3 regions of the Streptomyces dangxiongensis genome follow, and region 3 is predicted to be linked to each of the others. Evidence: riboswitches for the same ligand, from Rfam matches in the RefSeq annotation. Region 3 holds a riboswitch; each other region holds the start of a gene.

Region 1 (6,014 bases), 4.2 Mb from region 3:
GTCGGCGAGGGCGCCGATGTCCCAGGACTCCTCGTCGCCGCCCGCCGAGGCCTGCGAGGCGTGCGTGCCGCCGGCCGCGAGGACGGTGGCCACCAGCACGTCGGCCCGCTCCAGCAGCCGGTACAGCCCGGCGTCCGCGCCGCGCAGCGAACCGCAGTACACGGGAAGGGCGTTGGCGCCGTGCGCCTCGATCGCGTCGCACAGCGTGTCCACGAAGGCGGTGTTGCCGCTCAGTTCGTGCGCCCGGTAGAAGAGGACGCCCACGGTCGGGCGGCCGGCCACGACCGGGCGGTCGCCGTGCACGCCGTACTCCGGCATGCCGCGCGGCCCCTCGAAGCCCTCACCGGTCAGCAGCACGGTGTCCGACAGGAACCGGGACAGCTCCAGCAGGTTCTCCGGCCCGCCCTCGACCAGGTACTTCAGCGCCTCGGCGACCACACCGGCCGGCACGGACGACTCGGCCATCAGCTCGGCGTCCGGGACGGCCTCGCCGCCCAGCAGCACGGTCGGGATCCCGGACGCCCCCAGCACCGCCAGCCCGTCCTCCCAGGCGCGCTTGCCGCCCAGCAGCCGTACGACGGCGATGTCCGCGCCCTCGACCAGGGCCGGCAGCTCCGCGGCGACGTCGACACGGGTGGGGTTGCCGATGCGGTAGCCGGCGCCACAGGCCCGGGCCGCCAGCAGATCCGTGTCGGCGGTCGACAACAACAACACTGTGCTCATGCGGGCGCTCCCGGTGGAATGAAAGGCAGTCCTTGCGGCGCGCCCGACTCGATGAGCCGCCAGAGCGCGTCGGTGTCCGCGTGCTGTTCGATCAGGTCGCCGAGCCGGTCGAGCTGCTCCTCGCGCAGCGCGGCGAAGGAGGTGTCCGGCGCGGGCACGAAGCGGCGGCCCGCGGCGGCGGCCACCTCGCGCAGGAAGGCCCGCCGGAAGCCGTCCGACTCCAGCGAGCCGTGCCAGTGGGTGCCCCAGGTCCGGCCGGCACGGCAGCCGTCCAGGAAGGCCTCCCCGCCGGTGACGTCGGCGACCCCGTGATGGATCTCGTACCCCTCCACCCGCTCGCCGAGGGCCTGGCCGACGGGCCGCGTGAGGGTCTTCTCGCGGGCGAAGCGGACCCGGACGGGGAGCAGGCCGAGCCCGGGGACGTGTCCGGCGCGGGACTCGACCTCGTCCTCGATGTGCTCGCCGAGGAGCTGGAAACCGCCGCAGATGCCGAGCACGGGGCGCCCCTCGGCGGCCCGCCGTACGAGGGCGTCGGCCAGCCCGCGTTCCCGCAGCCACTGCAGCGCCCGCACGGTGGCGCGCGTGCCCGGGACCACCACGAGGTCGGCGTCGGCCAGCTCCTCCGGGCGGTCCACGAAGCGCACGACGACGCCCGGTTCGGCGGCGAGGGCGTCCACGTCGGTGAAGTTGGACATCAGCGGGACCGCGCAGACGGCGACCCGCAGCACGTCCGCGCCGACCGGGGGCGTCACGGAGGACTCGCGGACGGTGCCCCGCAGGGACACTCTCAGGCCGTCCTCCTCGTCGATGCCGAGGCCGTGCCGGAAGGGCAGGACGCCGTACGTCCGCCGTCCGGTGAGCCCGTACAGCATGTCCAGGCCCGGCTCCAGCAGCGACACGTCGCCGCGGAACTTGTTCACGAGGAACCCGGCGACCAGTTCCTGGTCCTCGGGGGAGAGCAGGGCGACGGTGCCGAAGAAGGACGCGAAGACGCCCCCGCGGTCGATGTCCCCCACCACCAGCACGGGCAGCCGCGCGTTGCGGGCGATGCCCATGTTGACGATGTCCGTCCGCCGCAGGTTGATCTCGGCCGGACTGCCCGCCCCCTCACAGATCACCGCGTCATACGTGCCCCGCAACTCGGCCAGGCAGTCCAGCACCGTGCCGAGCAGCCGCTGCTGGCGCCCCCCGTGGTAGCCGCGCGCGCTCAGCTCCCCGACGGGCTTGCCGAGCAGCACCACCTGGCTGCTCTGTTCGCCGCCCGGCTTGAGCAGCACGGGGTTCATGAGCGCGGTGGGCTCGACGCGGCAGGCCTGCGCCTGCATGGCCTGCGCCCGCCCGATCTCCGCGCCTTCCAGGGTGACGAACGAGTTCAGGGACATGTTCTGCGCCTTGAACGGCGCCACCTTCACGCCCTGGCGGACCAGCCAGCGGCAGATCCCGGCCGTCACGACGCTCTTGCCGGCGTCGGAGGTGGTGCCGGCGACGAGGAGACCCCCGTTCACTTCCCACGTCCCTTCATCAGGCCGCGCGCGGCGAGCGTGGTGCCGAGCGCGAGGAGGCCGACGCGACGGGAGAGCCGTACGGCCCGGTCGATGTCGATGACCCGGACCGGCCGTCCGGTGCCGCCGTTGAGCACGGGCCGGTGTTCGACCCGGCCGCCGTAGGAGAGCGTGCCGCCCAGCCGCACGCCGAGGGCGCCCGCGAACGCGGCCTCCACGGGACCGGCGTTGGGGCTCGGGTGCCGGGAGGCATCGGCCCGCCAGGCCCGCGCGGCACCGCGCGGATCGGGTCCGGCGAGGGTGGCGAGTACGGCGGTGAGCCGGGCCCCGGGCCAGCCGGCGACGTCGTCGAGGCGGGCGGAGGCCCAGCCGTAGCGCCGGTGGCGGGGTGATCTGTGGCCCACCATCGCGTCCAGGGTGTTGACCGCCCGGAACCCGAGCAGCCCGGGGACGCCGGCCACGGCGCCCCAGACGAGGGCGCCGACCACGGCGTCGGAGGTGTTCTCGGCGACCGACTCGACCACGGCGCGGGCGATGCCGTCGGCGTCCAGCGCCTGCGGGTCCCGGCCGCACAGGTGGGGCAGCCGGGCCCGGGCGGCCTCGACGTCCCCGGCCTCCAGGGCGCGCCCGACGGCGCGGGCCTCGCGGGCGAGCGAGGTGCCGCCGACGACCGCCCAGGCGGCGACGGCGGTCAGCGCGGTGGAGACGGCGGGGCGGGGGCGCGTGGCGCGTGCGGCCAGCGCGCCCAGCGCGACGGCGCCGCCGGCGCACACGGCGGTGTGCACGGCACCCCAGCCGCGATGGTCGTGCCACAGGACGCGTTCCACGGCTCCGGCCGCCCGGCCGAACGCGGCGACCGGATGCCCGCGGCGCGGATCGCCGAGGAGCAGGTCACCGAGGAGGCCGGCGGCGGCGCCGTACGCGTATGTGCGATCGGCACCCATCGGCTCAGCCGGCCGTGGGGGCGGGAGCGGTCCGGGTGCGGGTCCTCGAACGGGTCCTCGATGGGCAGCCGAGCATGTCGCTGTAGGTCCTCACTCAGGGTGTCCGCGCCCTGGTTCGACGTGAATCGGCGGTGAGAGTTCCTGGCTCCCGGGGATTCCTCCCCGGTGACAGTGGCGGGACCGCGCCGGATTCGCACCGGCTTCCTCTTCTGCCGCCGTAGATGGCCTGGGCAGTCCACCACGCGCCCGGAAGGGCCGTCAACTTGCCGTTGACCTGCGTGGGGAGAGTGTGCCGATCACCACACCGAGGGACGTGCGGGCCGGGTGGGACATGACGGAGGCTCCCCTCCACGGCCGGTGCGGGGGAGCCTCCGAGGGGGCGCGGGTCAGGCTTTGGCCACGACCAGGTGGATGCCGTACGCCACCGCCGCCGCGCAGGCCGCGAAGCAGAGGTAGGCGCCGGTGACGGCGAGTCCCGCGGTGCCGCCCTGCGCCGTGGCCTTCTCGCGCCGGTTCAGGCCCGCGATGCCGAGGGTGAACAGGGACACGAGGCCCACGGTGGCCACGAGGCTCACTCCGAAGACGGAGCCGAGGGCCGCCCAGTCGATCTTCATGGGGATGCTTCCTTCGGTAACCGGGGTGACCGGGCTCAGACGGTGGCGGCCGGGGCCGCCGGGGGAGCGGGCTCGACGGCCGGGGCCGTGGCCTGCTGCGGGAAGGCGATGTCCAGGTCGACGACGACCTGGCCGGCCGGGGGCGGGATCACGGCGGCGATGGCGGTGGTGACCACACCGGCCGGCTCGCCGCTCTCCTGGACCACGTGGGTGTGGTCCACGACCTCGCGGCGGGAGAACTTGTAGATCGCGGCGCTGGAGGCGACGAGGAAGACGGCGACGACTGCGGTACCCCAGTCACCCAGGCCGGTGACGGACTCGGCGCCCGCGCCGACCAGCGCGGCGGCCGGGAGGGTGAGCGCCCAGGCGACGAACATGCGGGTCGCGGTGGACCAGCGGACCACACCGCCCTTGCGGCCGAGGCCCGCGCCCATCACCGAACCGGAGACGACGTGGGTGGTGGAGAGGGAGAAACCGAGGTGGGCGGAGGCCAGGATGGCGGTCGCGGCGCTGGTCTGGGCGGCGAAGCCCTGGCGCGGCTCCAGGTCGGTCAGGCCCTTGCCCATGGTGCGGATGATGCGCCACCCGCCGATGTAGGTGCCGAGCGCGATGGCCAGGCCGGCGGAGAGGATCACCCAGGTGGGAGGGTTGGAGCCGGGGGCGATGGAGCCGCCCGCGATGAGGGCGAGGGTGATGATGCCCATCGTCTTCTGGGCGTCGTTGGTGCCGTGGGCCAGGGAGACCAGGCCGGCGGAGGCGATCTGGCCGGCGCGGTAGCCCTTGCGGGTGGCCTCGCCGTCGGCGGTGCCGCCGATGCCGTAGGAGAACCGGGTGGCCAGCAGCGAGGCGAGACCGGCCACGAGCGGCGCGGCGACCGCCGGGAGCAGCACCTTGGTGACCAGAACGTCACCGTGGACGGCGCCGAAACCGGCGGAGGCGACGGTGGCGCCGACCAGGCCGCCCATCAGGGCGTGCGAGGAGCTGGAGGGCAGGCCCACCAGCCAGGTCAGCAGGTTCCAGAGGATCGCGCCGACCAGCGCGGCGAAGATGACCTCGGGACGGATGCCGCTCTCGTCGACGAGACCCTTGGAGATCGTGTTCGCGACCTCCACGGAGAGGAAGGCGCCCACAAGATTGAGGGCGGCGGACATGGCCACCGCGATCTTGGGCTTCAGGGCGCCTGTGGAGATGGTGGTGGCCATCGCGTTCGCGGTGTCGTGGAAACCGTTCGTGAAATCGAACGCGAGAGCGGTTACCACCACAATCGCGAGGATCAGCGAGAAGCTTTCCATTTACCCAGGCAATCGTTCGACGTCATTGGCGAGTCGAACGTAAGCAACCTGGGTGAACGGAAGATGAACTGGGACCGGCATGGTGGTGACCGTCGTACGGGTCCCGAGTGCCGCTCGGCCCGGCCGCCCCAGACGCCCCTTGGCCGCCGGCCCCGCGCGAACGTCCGCGGCCGGCCTGCGGAGCCGTCGAAGAGATCCTGGTCACCCGGCAGCGCGCCCGGCCGTGCGGTGCCGTGCCGGGCGATCCGCAGCGGGTTCGAGGAGGCGAAGGCGCGGCTGTCGCCGGTGCACCGCCTCCACCGCCGGGTCGTCGTACGGACCACCGGGCGGCGGCCCGTCCGCCGCGCCTTGCCCGGGCCGTAGCACTTGTGCCGGGTGCTGTACGGGTTGTACTCCACGTCCGGCGCCGGCGGCGGCGTCCGGCCGTCCGCCCGCCGGTCGCCGCCGTGGCGCACGAAGTACGCGGCCTGCCGGGCGCCGTAGGAACGATTCGGCAGGGCGAAGTGGTACGCGCCCCGGATCAGGCCGGCCGTGCGCGCGCCGGCGTCCTGCCCGGAGAAGTGGGGATTGCGGTGCGTCGTGGACTCGGTCGCCTTGACGTACACGAACCGCGCGGCCCCTCGCCCGGGCGGCCGGCCGGGCGGCCCGCCACTGGTGGAACGGCACGTCGTGCCCCCGGGGGAGCGCCGTGGTGGACTCCACCGGCCCGGCCTGCGCGGCCACGGCGGTCCCCGTCAGGGCGGGGGCCGCCGCGACCGCCGCCACGAAGCCGGCGTGGTGGCGGTCAAGGGTGCCGTGTACGGGCCGTGCGTCTCTGCGGTGTGACGGACGGCCGGGGCTCCGCGGGCGGCGGCGACCGTCCGGATCGTCCGGTGAGCAGAAGTGGGCGGAAATGGGCAAGAGGGACCATTGCAGGGCCGGTGATCGTCGAAGCTGTGT
Region 2 (6,014 bases), 2.0 Mb from region 3:
GTCCCGCCAGGTGGCCGCGCCGCGCGTGGAGGTCCAGGGGGCGCCGAGGTCGCCCTCGGTGATGAGCGCGGCCTGTGCCTGCTCGTCGCTGAGCGTGGACCCGTCGGGCCGCGGGGACGTCCTGGGCGTCGCGGCCGGCCGGTCGACGGTGGGCAGGGGGTGCGGGGCGGACGCCGGTCGGTTCAGGCCGAGGGCGGCGCAGCCGCCGGCGGTGAGCAGACCGGCGCCGAGGAGGGGCAGCAGGACGGCCCGGGGGAGCCGGGCGACGCGGGTGGCTATCGCGGGGGTCATCGGTGCCTCCTGGGCTGCGTACGGACCGGCGGGACGCCTGCTCCCACGGCACCACCGCCCCGCCCCGCCCACCAGCGCTCCGGGGCCGTACGGGTGAGGGGACGCGCGGGACGCCGCGCGGTGCCGCCCGGGGGCCGGCCGGGCCGGTGCCGGTCGGGTGCGCGGAGGCTGATCTAAGGTCGGGACGACGGAAGGAGTGCGCTGTGACCGGTGAGCCGATCCCCGTGATCATCGACTGCGACACCGGCGTCGACGACGCCCTGGCCCTGCTGTTCGCCGTCCGGCACCCGGGTCTCGACCTGCGGGCGGTGACCTGCGTGGCCGGGAACACCGACGTCGACGGGGTGGTCCGCAACACGCTGACCGTGCTGGAGCGGGCGGGCGCGCCCGACATCCCGGTGGCGCGGGGCGCCGCACGCCCGCTGATCGAGCCGGCCCGCTCGGCCCGGCACGTGCACGGCACGGACGGCATGGGTGACCTGGGCCTGCCCGCGCCCACCCGGGCCCCGGCGGCCGTCGACGCCGTCACCCTGCTGCACCGGGAGATCCTCGCCTCCCCGCGCCCGGTGACCCTGGTCCCGACCGCCCCGCTGACGAACATCGCGCTGTTGCTGCGCACCCATCCGGAGGTGACGTCGAACATCGGGCGGATCGTGTTCATGGGCGGGGCCGTGGCTGTCGGCAACGCCACCCCGGTCGCGGAGTTCAACGTCTGGCACGACCCGGAGGCGGCGGCGATCCTGCTGACGGCCGGGGTGCCGATCACGATGTACGGCCTGGACGTCTTCCAGCAGGTCGTCGTGGACGGCCCGGAGGTGCACCGGCTGCGCGCCAGCGACGAGCCCGGCACCCGCCTGGCCGGCGACCTCCTCGCCCACCGGCCGACCTCGCCGGGCGGGCCGGCCGAGGCGGAGGAGGCGGGCGGCCTCGGCGACGCGGGCGCGGTGTGCGCGGTCGCCGACCCGCGGGGCATCACCACCCGGCTGCTGCCGGTGGAGGTCACCCTGGCCCCCGGCCCGTCCCGCGGCCAGACGGTCGTGGACCGCCGGCCCCGTCCCGGCGAGTCGGAGATCCACGAGGGCCGCCGCGAACACGCCCTGGTGGACGTGGCCCTGGAGGTGGACGCGGACCGGTACGTGAGGCTGTACCTGGAGACCGTCGGCCGCTAGGCCGTGCCGTCGAACCCCCGCCCGCCCCACGGCGGGAGTTCGACGCCACGCCCTAGTCGGCGGTGGCCGGTACCCGTTCCGACCAGCGTTCCTCCACCCTGGCGAACCGCCAGTACGCCAGTGCCGCCGCCCACACGACGACGAACAGGCCGACGATGAGGTAGCCGACGTTGTCCAGGTCGAGGCCGGCGACCCAGCCGGTGACGTCGTCGTGCAGGTCGAACTTCTCGTGCAGGACGCCGACCAGCTCGATCGTGCCGATGAAGAAGGCGACGGCGACGGACAGGCCGGTGATGGCGAGGTTGTAGAACACCTTGCGGACGGGGTTGGAGAACGCCCACTGGTAGGCGAAGTTCATGAACGTGCCGTCGAGGGTGTCGAACAGGCTCATGCCGGCGGCGAAGAGCAGCGGCAGGCAGAGGATCGCGTACCAGGGCAGGCCGGCCGCCGCACCCGAGCCGGCCATCACCATCAGCGTGACCTCGGTGGCCGTGTCGAAGCCGAGGCCGAAGAGGAAGCCGAGCGGGTACATCTGGCCCGGCCGGGACACGGACCTGGTGAGCCGGCCGAGGAGCCGGTTCATGAAGCCGCGCGAGGCCAGGTGCTGTTCCAGCTCCTTCTCGTCGTACGCTCCGGCGCGCATGGCGCGGAACACCCGCAGGATGCCCACCAGTGCGACCAGGTTCAGGGCCGCGATGAGGTAGAGGAACGTGCCGGAGACCGTGGTCCCGAGGACGCCGAGCACCTGGTGGGTGCTGGACCCCTCGTTCATGACCTTCCCGGCGAGGGAGGTGCCGCCCGCGATCAGCAGCGCCAGCAGGACGACGACGCTGGAGTGGCCGAGCGCGAACCAGAAGCCCACCGACACGGGCCGCTTGCCGTCGGCCATCAGCTTGCGGGTGGTGTTGTCGATGGCGGCGATGTGGTCGGCGTCGAAGGCGTGCCGCATGCCGAGGGTGTAGGCGGTGACGCCGAGTCCGACGCCGAAGACGTCGGTGCCCACCCGGTAGTGCTCGGGGGCGACGAGGAGGAAGAGGATCCCGAAGGCGACGACGTGCAGGGCGACTATCACCGCCATCAGCCCCGCCGTCTTGACGGTGTCCTCGCGTCGCCAGCGGAAAGACGCGGCATCGGCCATCAGGTTCACGCTCCAGCACCTCGTGGATCACTTCGTGAGTCGCCGTGGCCGGTCTCCTGGCTTACAGGTCCGCGTCCGCCGTCCCTGCCTTCCCGGTCGCGTACGACCAGTGGCCCGGCTGCTGCCGGACGGAACGGGAACTCCCTGATCACAGTGGCGAGGGCCGCGTCGACCTTGCATCGACTTCCCGAGCACCACGGCCCGCCCACCGTAGAGGGGCGGCAGGTTCCCTGCATAGCTGCGCACCTGCGCAGGTATTCAAGATCACATCGGTGCCTGCGAGGATGGCGTCATGCATCTCGTGCCTGCCGACCGAGCCGACCGTCGCACCATCGACGGTCACCGGGTGTGCGAGGCGATCGCCGCCATCGGCGACGCGGACCACCTGCGCACCTGGGCCGGCCGTTTCTCCCTCCTGGCCGACGCCAACCGGCTCGCGCTGCTGCTCGCCCTGCACCGCACCGGCCCGCTCGCCGTCTCCGACCTCGCGATCGCCACCGGCATGAACGATCCCGCCGTCTCCCAGGCGTTGCGGCTGCTGAGGGCGGCCGGGGTGGTCGCGGGGGAGAAGGAGGGGCGCGTGGTGCGCTACCGCGTGGTGGACGCGCGGGTGCGGGACCTGCTGGAGCACTGCACCCCCTGACCGGCCTCGAAAAAGGTTCCCTTTCCGGGCAATGTGGACAGATACCGAGTCCGTACCGTCGTCCGTCCTCTGGGAGCCCGCATGGCAGACCTCTCGTCCAGGAACCCCGACTGGTGGCGGCAGGCCGTCATCTACCAGGTCTACCCGCGCAGTTTCGCCGACGCCGACGGCGACGGCCTGGGCGACCTCAGGGGCATCACCCAGCGCCTGAACCACCTGGCCACGCTCGGCGTGGACGCCCTGTGGCTGAGCCCCTTCTACCCCTCCGAACTCGCCGACGGCGGCTACGACGTCGCCGACCACCGGGACGTCGACCCGCGCCTGGGCACCCTGGACGACTTCGACGCCCTGGTCACCGAGGCGCACCGGCTCGGCCTGAAGGTCGTCGTCGACGTCGTCCCCAACCACACCTCCGACCGGCACCCCTGGTTCCAGGAGGCGCTGCGCGCCGCCCCAGGCTCCGCCGCCCGCGACCGCTACGTCTTCCGCGAGGGCCGCGGCGCGCACGGCGAACTGCCGCCCACCGACTGGCAGTCGCTGTTCGGCGGCAGCGCCTGGCGGCGGGTGCCCGACGGCGAGTGGTACCTGCACCTCTTCGCCCCCGAACAGCCCGACCTCAACTGGGACGACGAGGAGGTCCGCGCGGACTTCCGCACCACCCTGCGCTTCTGGTCCGACCGGGGGGTCGACGGGTTCCGGGTCGACGTCGCGCACGGGCTGGCCAAGGACCTCACCGAGCCGCTGCGGGACGTCGGCGATGTCGGCGCGACCGGTGAGGAGGCCCTGCTGGCGGTCCCGCCCGGCAGCCACCCGTACTGGGACCGCGACGAGGTCCACGCGATCTACCGCGACTGGCGCACGGTCTTCGACGCCTACAGCCCGCCGCGCACCGCCGTCGCCGAGGCCTGGGTGCCGGGCACCCGGCGGGCCCTGTACGCCCGCCCCGACGAACTCGGCCAGGCGTTCAACTTCGAGTACCTGGGCGCCCCGTGGGACGCGGAGGAGCTGCGGGACGTCATCACCGCCTCGCTGGCCACCGCCCGTGCCGTCGGCGCCCCCGCCACCTGGGTGCTGTCCAACCACGACGTCGTCCGGCACGCCTCCCGCCTCGTGCTGCCGCCCGGCACCGACCCGGCGGCCTGGCTGCTGTCCGGCGGCACCGCGCCCGCGGTCGACGCGGCGGCGGGCCTGCGCCGGGCCCGGGCCGCGACCCTGCTGATGCTGGCGCTGCCCGGGTCGGCGTACCTCTACCAGGGCGAGGAACTCGGCCTGCCCGAGGTCGCCGACCTGCCCACCGAGGTGCTCCAGGACCCGATCTGGGAGCACACCGGCCACGTCCGCAAGGGCCGCGACGGCTGCCGCGTGCCCCTGCCGTGGACGACGACCGGGCCGTCGTACGGCTTCGGGTCCGGCGCCGCCTGGCTGCCGCAGCCGGAGTCCTTCGCGGCGTACGCCGTCGAGGCGCAGGCGGGCACCGAGGGCTCCACCCTGGAGCTGTACCGCACCGCGCTGCGGCTGCGCCGCAAGCTGCTGGAGGACGAGTCGCTGACCTGGACGCCCGAGGCGCCCGCCGGGGTGCTGGACCTCACCCGCGGCGAGGCCTGGCGGTGCGTCACGAACCTCGGCGCCGAGCCGGTACCGCTCCCGCCGGGCGAGGTCCTGCTGAGCAGCGTCCCGCTGCCGGGCGGCGGCACCCTGCCACCGGACACCACCGTGTGGCTGGCCTAACGCACCGTGGGCGCCGGACTCGCGCCGGGCGCCGGGACGTTGCCGCCGCCACCGGCGATGCCGTCGATGTCCACGGGGGTGGAGGTGGCGGTCGGCGGCGGGGTGAGGACCACCTCCGGCTGGCCCGCGGCCGGGGGCGGCGGGGTCAGGTCGGTGTCGGGGAGCTTCGGCGGGGTCGTCTGCTGGAACAGGGTCTGGTCGAAGTCGACCAGGCCCGTCTTCTCCATCACCGTCATGTGGTCGAGCACGGTGTCGTTGGCCTGGTCGGCCAGGGCCCGCACCAGCGAGTTCTTGGTCGTGGACCGGATCTTGGCGATCGTGTTGAAGATCGCGCCGTGGGTCATCCGCAGGATGTTGGCGAAGTCGGTGTCGAACTGCTTGCCGCTGTCCGACTTCAGCGTGCTGACGAAGCCCTCCTGCTGGGGGCTCGCGATGTTGGGCAGGGTGATGTTCAGCATGGGCGCGATCTTGCGGCAGGTGGTGTCCAGGGCCGAGTGCCCGTCGACCAGGTGCCGGCTGGCCGTGATCACCTCCTTGGAGCCGCCCTTCTGCAGCCCGATCTGCCCCACCGGGTACTCCCACAGCCCCGCCGCCCGCACCTTGACCACGAAGTCCCGGTCGGACTCGGTGAGCGGGCCCCACTGGGTGTTGGCGATGACCCGGGTGGGGGAGCTGGAGACGGTGCTGAGCCCGAGCATGCCCGGGTAGGCGAGTGCCGCGAGGGTCAGGGCCATCGCACCGCCCACGAAGAGAGTTCCCGTCGCGTTCCGCGAAAAGCGCACCGTGCCTCCTGTCCGGTCGTGGATCCGGCCCGCGGGAGAACGCGGGCGGGTGGGACGCACAGCAGTACGGACGGGAGAGCGATCCGTCTCTGCCTCCCGGGTAAAAATTCCGCATGGCCGTGTCGCCGTGCGGGGATTGCCAGGTGTTGGTGACCATGACGAACGGTTGCCGAAAGGTTGACCCTGCGCCGGGAGAAGTCCGGCGGACGCGGCCCTAGATTCGCCGCATGCCCCCGCAACCACCGCCCCGCCCCGCCGCCGCG
Region 3 (6,014 bases):
CTGGCGGGCGCGCTGCGGCTGATGCACGGCAAGGACGCGTTCTGGACGCCGCCGGTGCTGCACTGCAGCGCCCGGGACGCCACCGGTCTGGACACGGTGTGGGAGCGGCTGGAGCAGCACCGTACGCTGCTGGACTCCACCGGGCGGCTGGCCGCGAAACGACGGGACCAGCAGGTCGAGTGGACGTGGGCGATGGTCCGCGACGAACTGCTCGGCCGGCTGCACGCCGACCCGGCGGTGCGCGCGACCGCCCCCGGCCTCGAACGGCAGGTGCGGGAGGGCCGGTTGACGGCGACCCTGGCCGCGGAACGCATCCTCGCGACCTTCGAGGACCGCGCCGCTCCGCCCGCGGACGTCTGACCCGGCAGGCGAGGCCCACAGCCGGCCGGGGTCCCGGTCGGGCGGACTCCGGCCCGCGCCGGCAGGCCGGGCGGTCCGGCGGTCGGTCGGCGTATGGGTTCCGTCAAGGGCGGGCGGACCGTCGTATGGAGGCCGTCAAGGGGCGGTCGTATCCGGCCACGGGAGTGGTGTGCTGTCACCGTTCCCCTTCCGCCCCTTCACCTTTCAGGAGTCCGCGATGGCCGATGCGGCCTTCGTCGTCACCGTGCTCGCGGCCTTCGCGCTGGTGGCACTCGTCGCCCGGGGGTGACGAGACTGTGACCGTCGACGCGTCCCACGTCGAGACGGGAGTCGGCCTGATCGTTGCCGTCGCCCTGCTGGGCCACCTCGTCCTCGCCCTGCTCTTCCCGGAGAGGTTCTGAGCGCGGACATGGGCCCCGTAACGGCAGGCGTGCTCCAACTGCTCGCCCTCATGGGCGCGTTGGCGCTCATCCACATCCCCCTCGGCACCGGTATGGCCCGGGTCTGCTCCTCGCGGCGGCATCTGCGGGTGGAGACGTGGATCTACCGGGGCATCGGTGCCGACCCCGACGCCGAGATGACCTGGCCCGCGTATCTGCGCGCGGTGACGACGGCCCCCGGCGGCCCGCACGCGGACGGGCCGCCGGGGCCGCTCGGACGACGGTCAGGCAAGGCGTACGTGAACGACAGGAGGACCGACCCCGTGACCACCCGTGTCACCCTGATCGCACCCGCGACGACCCCCTCCCTGCGGCGGGCCCGTTTCGACGACGGTGACTCGCTCGACGACGCGGGCGTGGCGCGGGCCATGGCGGCGGCGGGTCACGTGCCCGCCGCCGGGCAGGTCCTCGCCTCCCCCAGCACGCGCTGCCGGGAGACGGCCTCGGCGCTCGGTCTCGACGCCACCGGGACGGCGGAACTCGCCGGACTGGACGTGGGCCGGTGGCGGGGCCGGGCGCTGGCGGACGTCGGCGGCGCCGAACCGGCGGCGCTGGCCCGCTGGCTGGCCGATCCGGACGCGGCACCGCACGGCGGCACCTCGGTACGGGACCTGTGCGAGCGCGTCGCACGGTGGCTGGAGCGGTGCGGCCACGCCGGGGGCCGGACGGTGGCCGTGGTGGAGCCGGAGGTCGTCCGCGCGGTGGTGGTGCACGTCCTGCACGTGCCCGCCGCCGCGTTCTGGCGCCTCGACGTGCCGCCGCTCACGGCGACGGAGGTCACCGGCCGGTCCGGACGCTGGAACCTGCGGCTCGGCCACCCGCTGGGGAGCACGTCCGCCCACTGACACCGGCCGCTGTCCCGGGAACGCCGAGAGGGCACCGGACGGTCACGCGAACGCCGAGAGGGCCCCTCGGACGGATCCGAAAGGCCCCCTCGCGTCCCTGGTGGTTCAGTGCGGCGCGGGAACCGGTCGCCCGGCGCCGGACCGTACGCGCCTCGGGTGCAGCAGCCGTTCGGCGAACTCGCCGAAGAGCAGGCCGAATCCGGCCCACAGGACGGCCTGGACGGCCAGCGCGGAGAGACGGAACCGCCACAGCAGGGCGGCCGGGAAGTCCTTCGGCACCTCGTCGACGACCGGCAGGAAGGCATAGGCCACTGCCGTCACGAGGGCGAAGGCGGCCACCGCGGCGACGGTGGCGTACCAGGTGCCCAGCCGGGGTGCGAGCCGCTTGCCCACAAGGGTGGCGGCGACCGCGAGGAGCACGCTGAGCAGCATCATCAGGAAGTACAGGCCGGTCCGTTCGCCGATGGTGCCGGGGTCGCCGACCGAGGGCGGGCTGGCCGGGTACTTCAGGAACGGGACGACGTACACGACGAGCAGCGCGGAGCCCGACAGCAGCAGCGCGGTCGCCCGCGGGGAGAAGCGGCCGACGCGGCCGAGCGCGAAGCAGAAGGCGAGTGCGGCGATGCCGCCGAACGCGACCCCGTAGACGAGGACACCGGTGGCGAGGCCGGCGGTGGACTGCACGGAGCGCGAGACGACCTCCGTCTCGTGCGCGTGGGAGTGGGCGTCCTCGAAGCCGATCGCCCTGTCGACGCTCGGCTCACCGAGGAAGTAGGCGACGACCAGGGCGAGCACGCCGGCGGCCAGACCGGCGAGCATGCCCCGCACGAGGAGGTTCCTCACTGTTGCGGAGTTCATGGGTGTGGGGCGTCCCTCGCGTCAGTGGCAGGGGAAGCCGAGCAGGTGGCGGGCGTCGTGCACCCACTCGTGGACGTCCGTGCCGTTGAGCACGGAGGTGGCGCCCTGTTCGGCGCCGACGAAGTACAGCAGGACGAGCATGAGGATGCCGAAGAAGACCGCCCACGGAGCGATGGCCTTCAGTGGCAGCTTGGCCGGTACGGCGGGGGTGGTGGCTGTCGGCGGAGCGACGGTCTGCGCCATGGCAGGACCTCCTCTGGGAGTTCGCGTCCCATCTCGGTGGTGCACAGGACGACGGCCACGGGTCTGACTCACGAACACCCGGAGGCTCTCGCATACAGTGGCGCGACCGTGCCGGACTTGCACCGGCTTCCGTCGACCGTCGTCGATATCGGACAGACCGTACCGCGCGGCGCCTGCCCGGCCAAGGGCGCACGCCCGTCGGGCGTACGGCCGGGCGGCGCGGCCGGTCACAGGTGCAGCCCCACATGGTTGACGATCAGCCGCTTGCCCTCGGGGTCCAGCGCGAAGTAGATCCGCCCGGCCTCGCTCGGCGACACGGCGTCCCGGACCTTGATGTGCGGCAGCCCGTCCCGGCGCTTGTGCTCGAACGTGAAGTAGCGCTTGTCCTTGTTCTTGCTGAGCTTCTCGTCGCTGTTCGCGAACCTCAGCCCGTGGTGGTCGTAGAACCACTGGTCGAGCCTGGGCCGCTTGCCGGGCTTGGTGTACAGGTCCATCGCGGCCTGGGCGAGGGCGATGAGCTGGTCGGTCATCTCCTCGGGATACGGGTACTGGGAGGCCTTCCACGCCCGCGCCGCCCGCACCGTGAACACGAGGCGTTCCTCCGACGTCCTGGCGAGAGCCTCGAAGGTGGGTACGGCGTCCGTGCCCAGGACCGGGATCCGGTGCCAGACGTCCGGCTCGGCCGCCTGCCCGGTCCCGCCCCTGGACTGTTCCAGGTACAGCTTCTTCCAGTAGTCCCGGTCCTGGCGCAGCGCCTCGGCCGCGGCGGCCTCGGACTGCGCCTTGTCGCGTTCCTCCATACAGCTCTGGGCCATGTCCTCCCACGACCTGGTGTCCTCCTCGAGCTGCCGCGCGCGTTCCTTCAGCGCCTGGAGTTCGGCGGTCGTGTCGCCGGCGGCCTGGGCGCGCGACAGCCGTTCCGCCGCTCTGCGCGCCCCGGCCCGGTAGGAGGCCTGCCGCGCCCGCTCCCACGCCGTGTCGCTGCCCCGGGCGATGACGGAGAGGTGGGCGAGCGAGGGCATCAGCCGTCTGCTCACGAAGGACGGCTGGGACACCTGCTCGCGGGAGTAGGCGGGATGCTCCAGGCCGAGGTTGGGCCAGACCAGCCGTGCCCCGCCGCTCGGCACGGCCACCTGTTCGTGGACCCGGCGGACGGCCTGCGCGGTGACGTAGTTCAGCGTCACGACCTGGGCCAGTCCGGCGAGTTGCCCCGAGGCGTCGGCCGCCGTCGTCCACGCCGCCTGGTCCCGGGGGTGCATGAGAAGGATGGGCAGGCGCGTGCTCAGCGCGAGCGACTCCAGCAGGACCGCCGCGTGCCCGTGCTCCCGGATCCGCTCGTACCGCCCGGTGGCGCGCTGGCCGAGCACCCGCACATCGAGTTCGCCGTCCGCGAGCACCGCACGCAGCAGATGGGGACGCCTGAGCCGCGGGTTCTGCACCGGCGCGATCCAGCCGTCGGGGATCTCCCTGCCCATGACGACCCGGAGTCCCCCGGCGCCGTCCTCCGTCCCGGAGACCGTGACGCGGGTGACGAACTGTGCCGGGCCGTCCGACAGCGGCTGGTGAATGGCCATCCGCAGGGCGCGGGCACGCTCGTCGCCCGCCACGGACCAGCTCACCCGCCGTTCGCCCTGCCCGGGAATCCTGCCGGTGATCACCGCCCGCCCGGCGCGGTCGAGATCCGCGGGGTACGGCGCCGGTAACCGGCCGCGGTCACCGAGCCATGCGGCGAGATGGTCACGGAGACGCTCGTACACGTGTCCGGGCCGCCGGGCGCACCGGGCGTCCTGGACATCGAACGCGACGGCATACAGCACCTGCACGGTGGCTCCCCTCGGCCCCGGACGCCCCCGGCGAGCGGACCGCTTCCCCCTCGGACACGGTCGGGGCGTCACTTGAGGGGTCACCGTAGTACCGCCGCACCCGACCGGCCATGACTTCGCAGCGCGCATCGTTCCTCACGATCGGTGTCCGGCTTCCGCCGATCGGCGCGTGTCCGGCCGAAAACAGTCGTCACGGGCTGTTCGGTGGGGGTACGCGGCCACCGATCACGCAACCCTCTGCGACGCCGCGGTGTTTTAGTCCGTACCAAGTCCCACCCGGCTGGGCGGCTACTGGTACGCCGGTCCACGGATGCCGGTGTTGTCGAGGAAGGAAAGAGTGATGAGCGATTTCGAGGCGCTGACGGCGCTCCAGCTCGCCGAGCTTGTTCGTTCCCGGACCGTGTCACCGGTGGAGGTGGTGCAGAACTCCCTGGACCGCATCGAGCGGCTCAACCCCGCGGTCAACGCGTTCGTCACGGTCTGCGCCGACCAGGCGCTCGCCGCAGCCAAGGAAGCGGAACAGGCCGTGCTGTCCGGGGCCGAGCTGGGTCCGCTGCACGGGGTGCCCATCGGCGTGAAGGACCTGGATCCCGTCGCGGGCGTGCGCGTCACGCGTGGTTCGAAGATCTTCGCGGAGGAGGTCGCACAGGATACGATCCTGTGCGTCGAGCGGTTGACCGATGCCGGCGCCATCGTGGTCGGCAAGACGAACACGCCGGAGTTCGGGTTCAAGGCGACGACGGACAGCTCCCTGCTGGGGCCGGCGTCCACGCCGTTCAACCTGACGATGAACGCGGGCGGCTCCTCCGGCGGGAGCGCGGCGGCGGTCGCGACGGGCATGGTCCCGCTGGCGCAGGGCTCGGACGCGGGCGGTTCGCTGCGCGTACCCGGAGCCTTCTGCGGTGTGTTCACCATGATGACGACCTTCGGACGGGTGGCGGTGCCGGCCCGGCCCAACGCGTTCCGCCGTCTCAACCCGATGGTCTGCTACGCACCGCTGGCCAGGACCGTGGACGACGCCGTCCTGGGACTCGACCTGATGTCGGGCCCGCACCCCCGGGACCCGTACTCCTTCCCGGTGGGTGAGCCGCTGGCGGCGGCGCTCTCGCCGTCACTGGCCGGGATGCGGGTCGCCTACACGCCCGACCTCGGCGGATACCCGGTCGAGCCGGAGGTCGTGGCGCTGGTGCGGGCCGCGCTGCCCGCCCTCGAAGAGGCCGGCGCCGAGATCGTGGAGGTGGACTTCCGGCTGCCGCTCCCCGCCGCCGAGCTGACCCGGATGTGGCGCCGCTACCTGTCGATGGCCCACGCGGAGTCCGCCGAGATCAGCCTGCGGCAGGGCATCGACCTGCTGGGCGAGCAGGGCCGCGTCGTGGACCCGGGCTATCTGGACAGTGTCCGGACCGGTGCCGCGCTGAGCGCGGTGGACTTCCGCCTGGGCGACC

The links. Region 3 has a riboswitch for cobalamin ahead of D9753_RS08345 (CbtB domain-containing protein). Riboswitches for the same ligand answer to the same signal wherever they lie in the genome.
Region 1: it holds a riboswitch for cobalamin, as region 3 does, so the genes downstream of both, D9753_RS27540 (cobalamin biosynthesis protein) here and D9753_RS08345 (CbtB domain-containing protein) in region 3, are expected to answer to the same signal.
Region 2: it holds a riboswitch for cobalamin, as region 3 does, so the genes downstream of both, D9753_RS17160 (Nickel transporter NicT) here and D9753_RS08345 (CbtB domain-containing protein) in region 3, are expected to answer to the same signal.

The regions. Positions count from the first base shown of each region.
Region 1 covers NZ_CP033073.1:6,102,701-6,108,714, forward strand. Annotated here, with positions in the region: gene cobN (cobaltochelatase subunit CobN) at 1-723, opposite strand, end outside; gene D9753_RS27535 (cobyric acid synthase) at 720-2,228, opposite strand; gene D9753_RS27540 (cobalamin biosynthesis protein) at 2,225-3,169, opposite strand; cobalamin riboswitch at 3,285-3,425, opposite strand; gene D9753_RS27545 (hypothetical protein) at 3,556-3,783, opposite strand; gene D9753_RS27550 (inorganic phosphate transporter) at 3,819-5,075, opposite strand; gene D9753_RS27555 (GH25 family lysozyme) at 5,057-5,680, opposite strand.
Region 2 covers NZ_CP033073.1:3,841,669-3,847,682, reverse strand. Annotated here, with positions in the region: gene D9753_RS17170 (hypothetical protein) at 1-291, opposite strand, end outside; gene D9753_RS17165 (nucleoside hydrolase) at 495-1,460, shown strand; gene D9753_RS17160 (Nickel transporter NicT) at 1,513-2,598, opposite strand; cobalamin riboswitch at 2,628-2,812, opposite strand; gene D9753_RS17155 (ArsR/SmtB family transcription factor) at 2,891-3,241, shown strand; gene D9753_RS17150 (glycoside hydrolase family 13 protein) at 3,323-4,969, shown strand; gene D9753_RS17145 (DUF4142 domain-containing protein) at 4,966-5,715, opposite strand; partial or broken gene D9753_RS38000 (DUF6445 family protein) at 5,979-6,014, shown strand, end outside.
Region 3 covers NZ_CP033073.1:1,889,449-1,895,462, forward strand. Annotated here, with positions in the region: gene meaB (methylmalonyl Co-A mutase-associated GTPase MeaB) at 1-360, shown strand, start outside; gene kdpF (K(+)-transporting ATPase subunit F) at 657-761, shown strand; partial or broken gene D9753_RS39310 (potassium-transporting ATPase subunit KdpA) at 812-958, shown strand; gene D9753_RS08335 (histidine phosphatase family protein) at 1,064-1,645, shown strand; gene D9753_RS08340 (CbtA family protein) at 1,751-2,503, opposite strand; gene D9753_RS08345 (CbtB domain-containing protein) at 2,525-2,746, opposite strand; cobalamin riboswitch at 2,783-2,902, opposite strand; gene D9753_RS08350 (hypothetical protein) at 2,974-4,569, opposite strand; gene D9753_RS08355 (amidase) at 4,910-6,014, shown strand, end outside.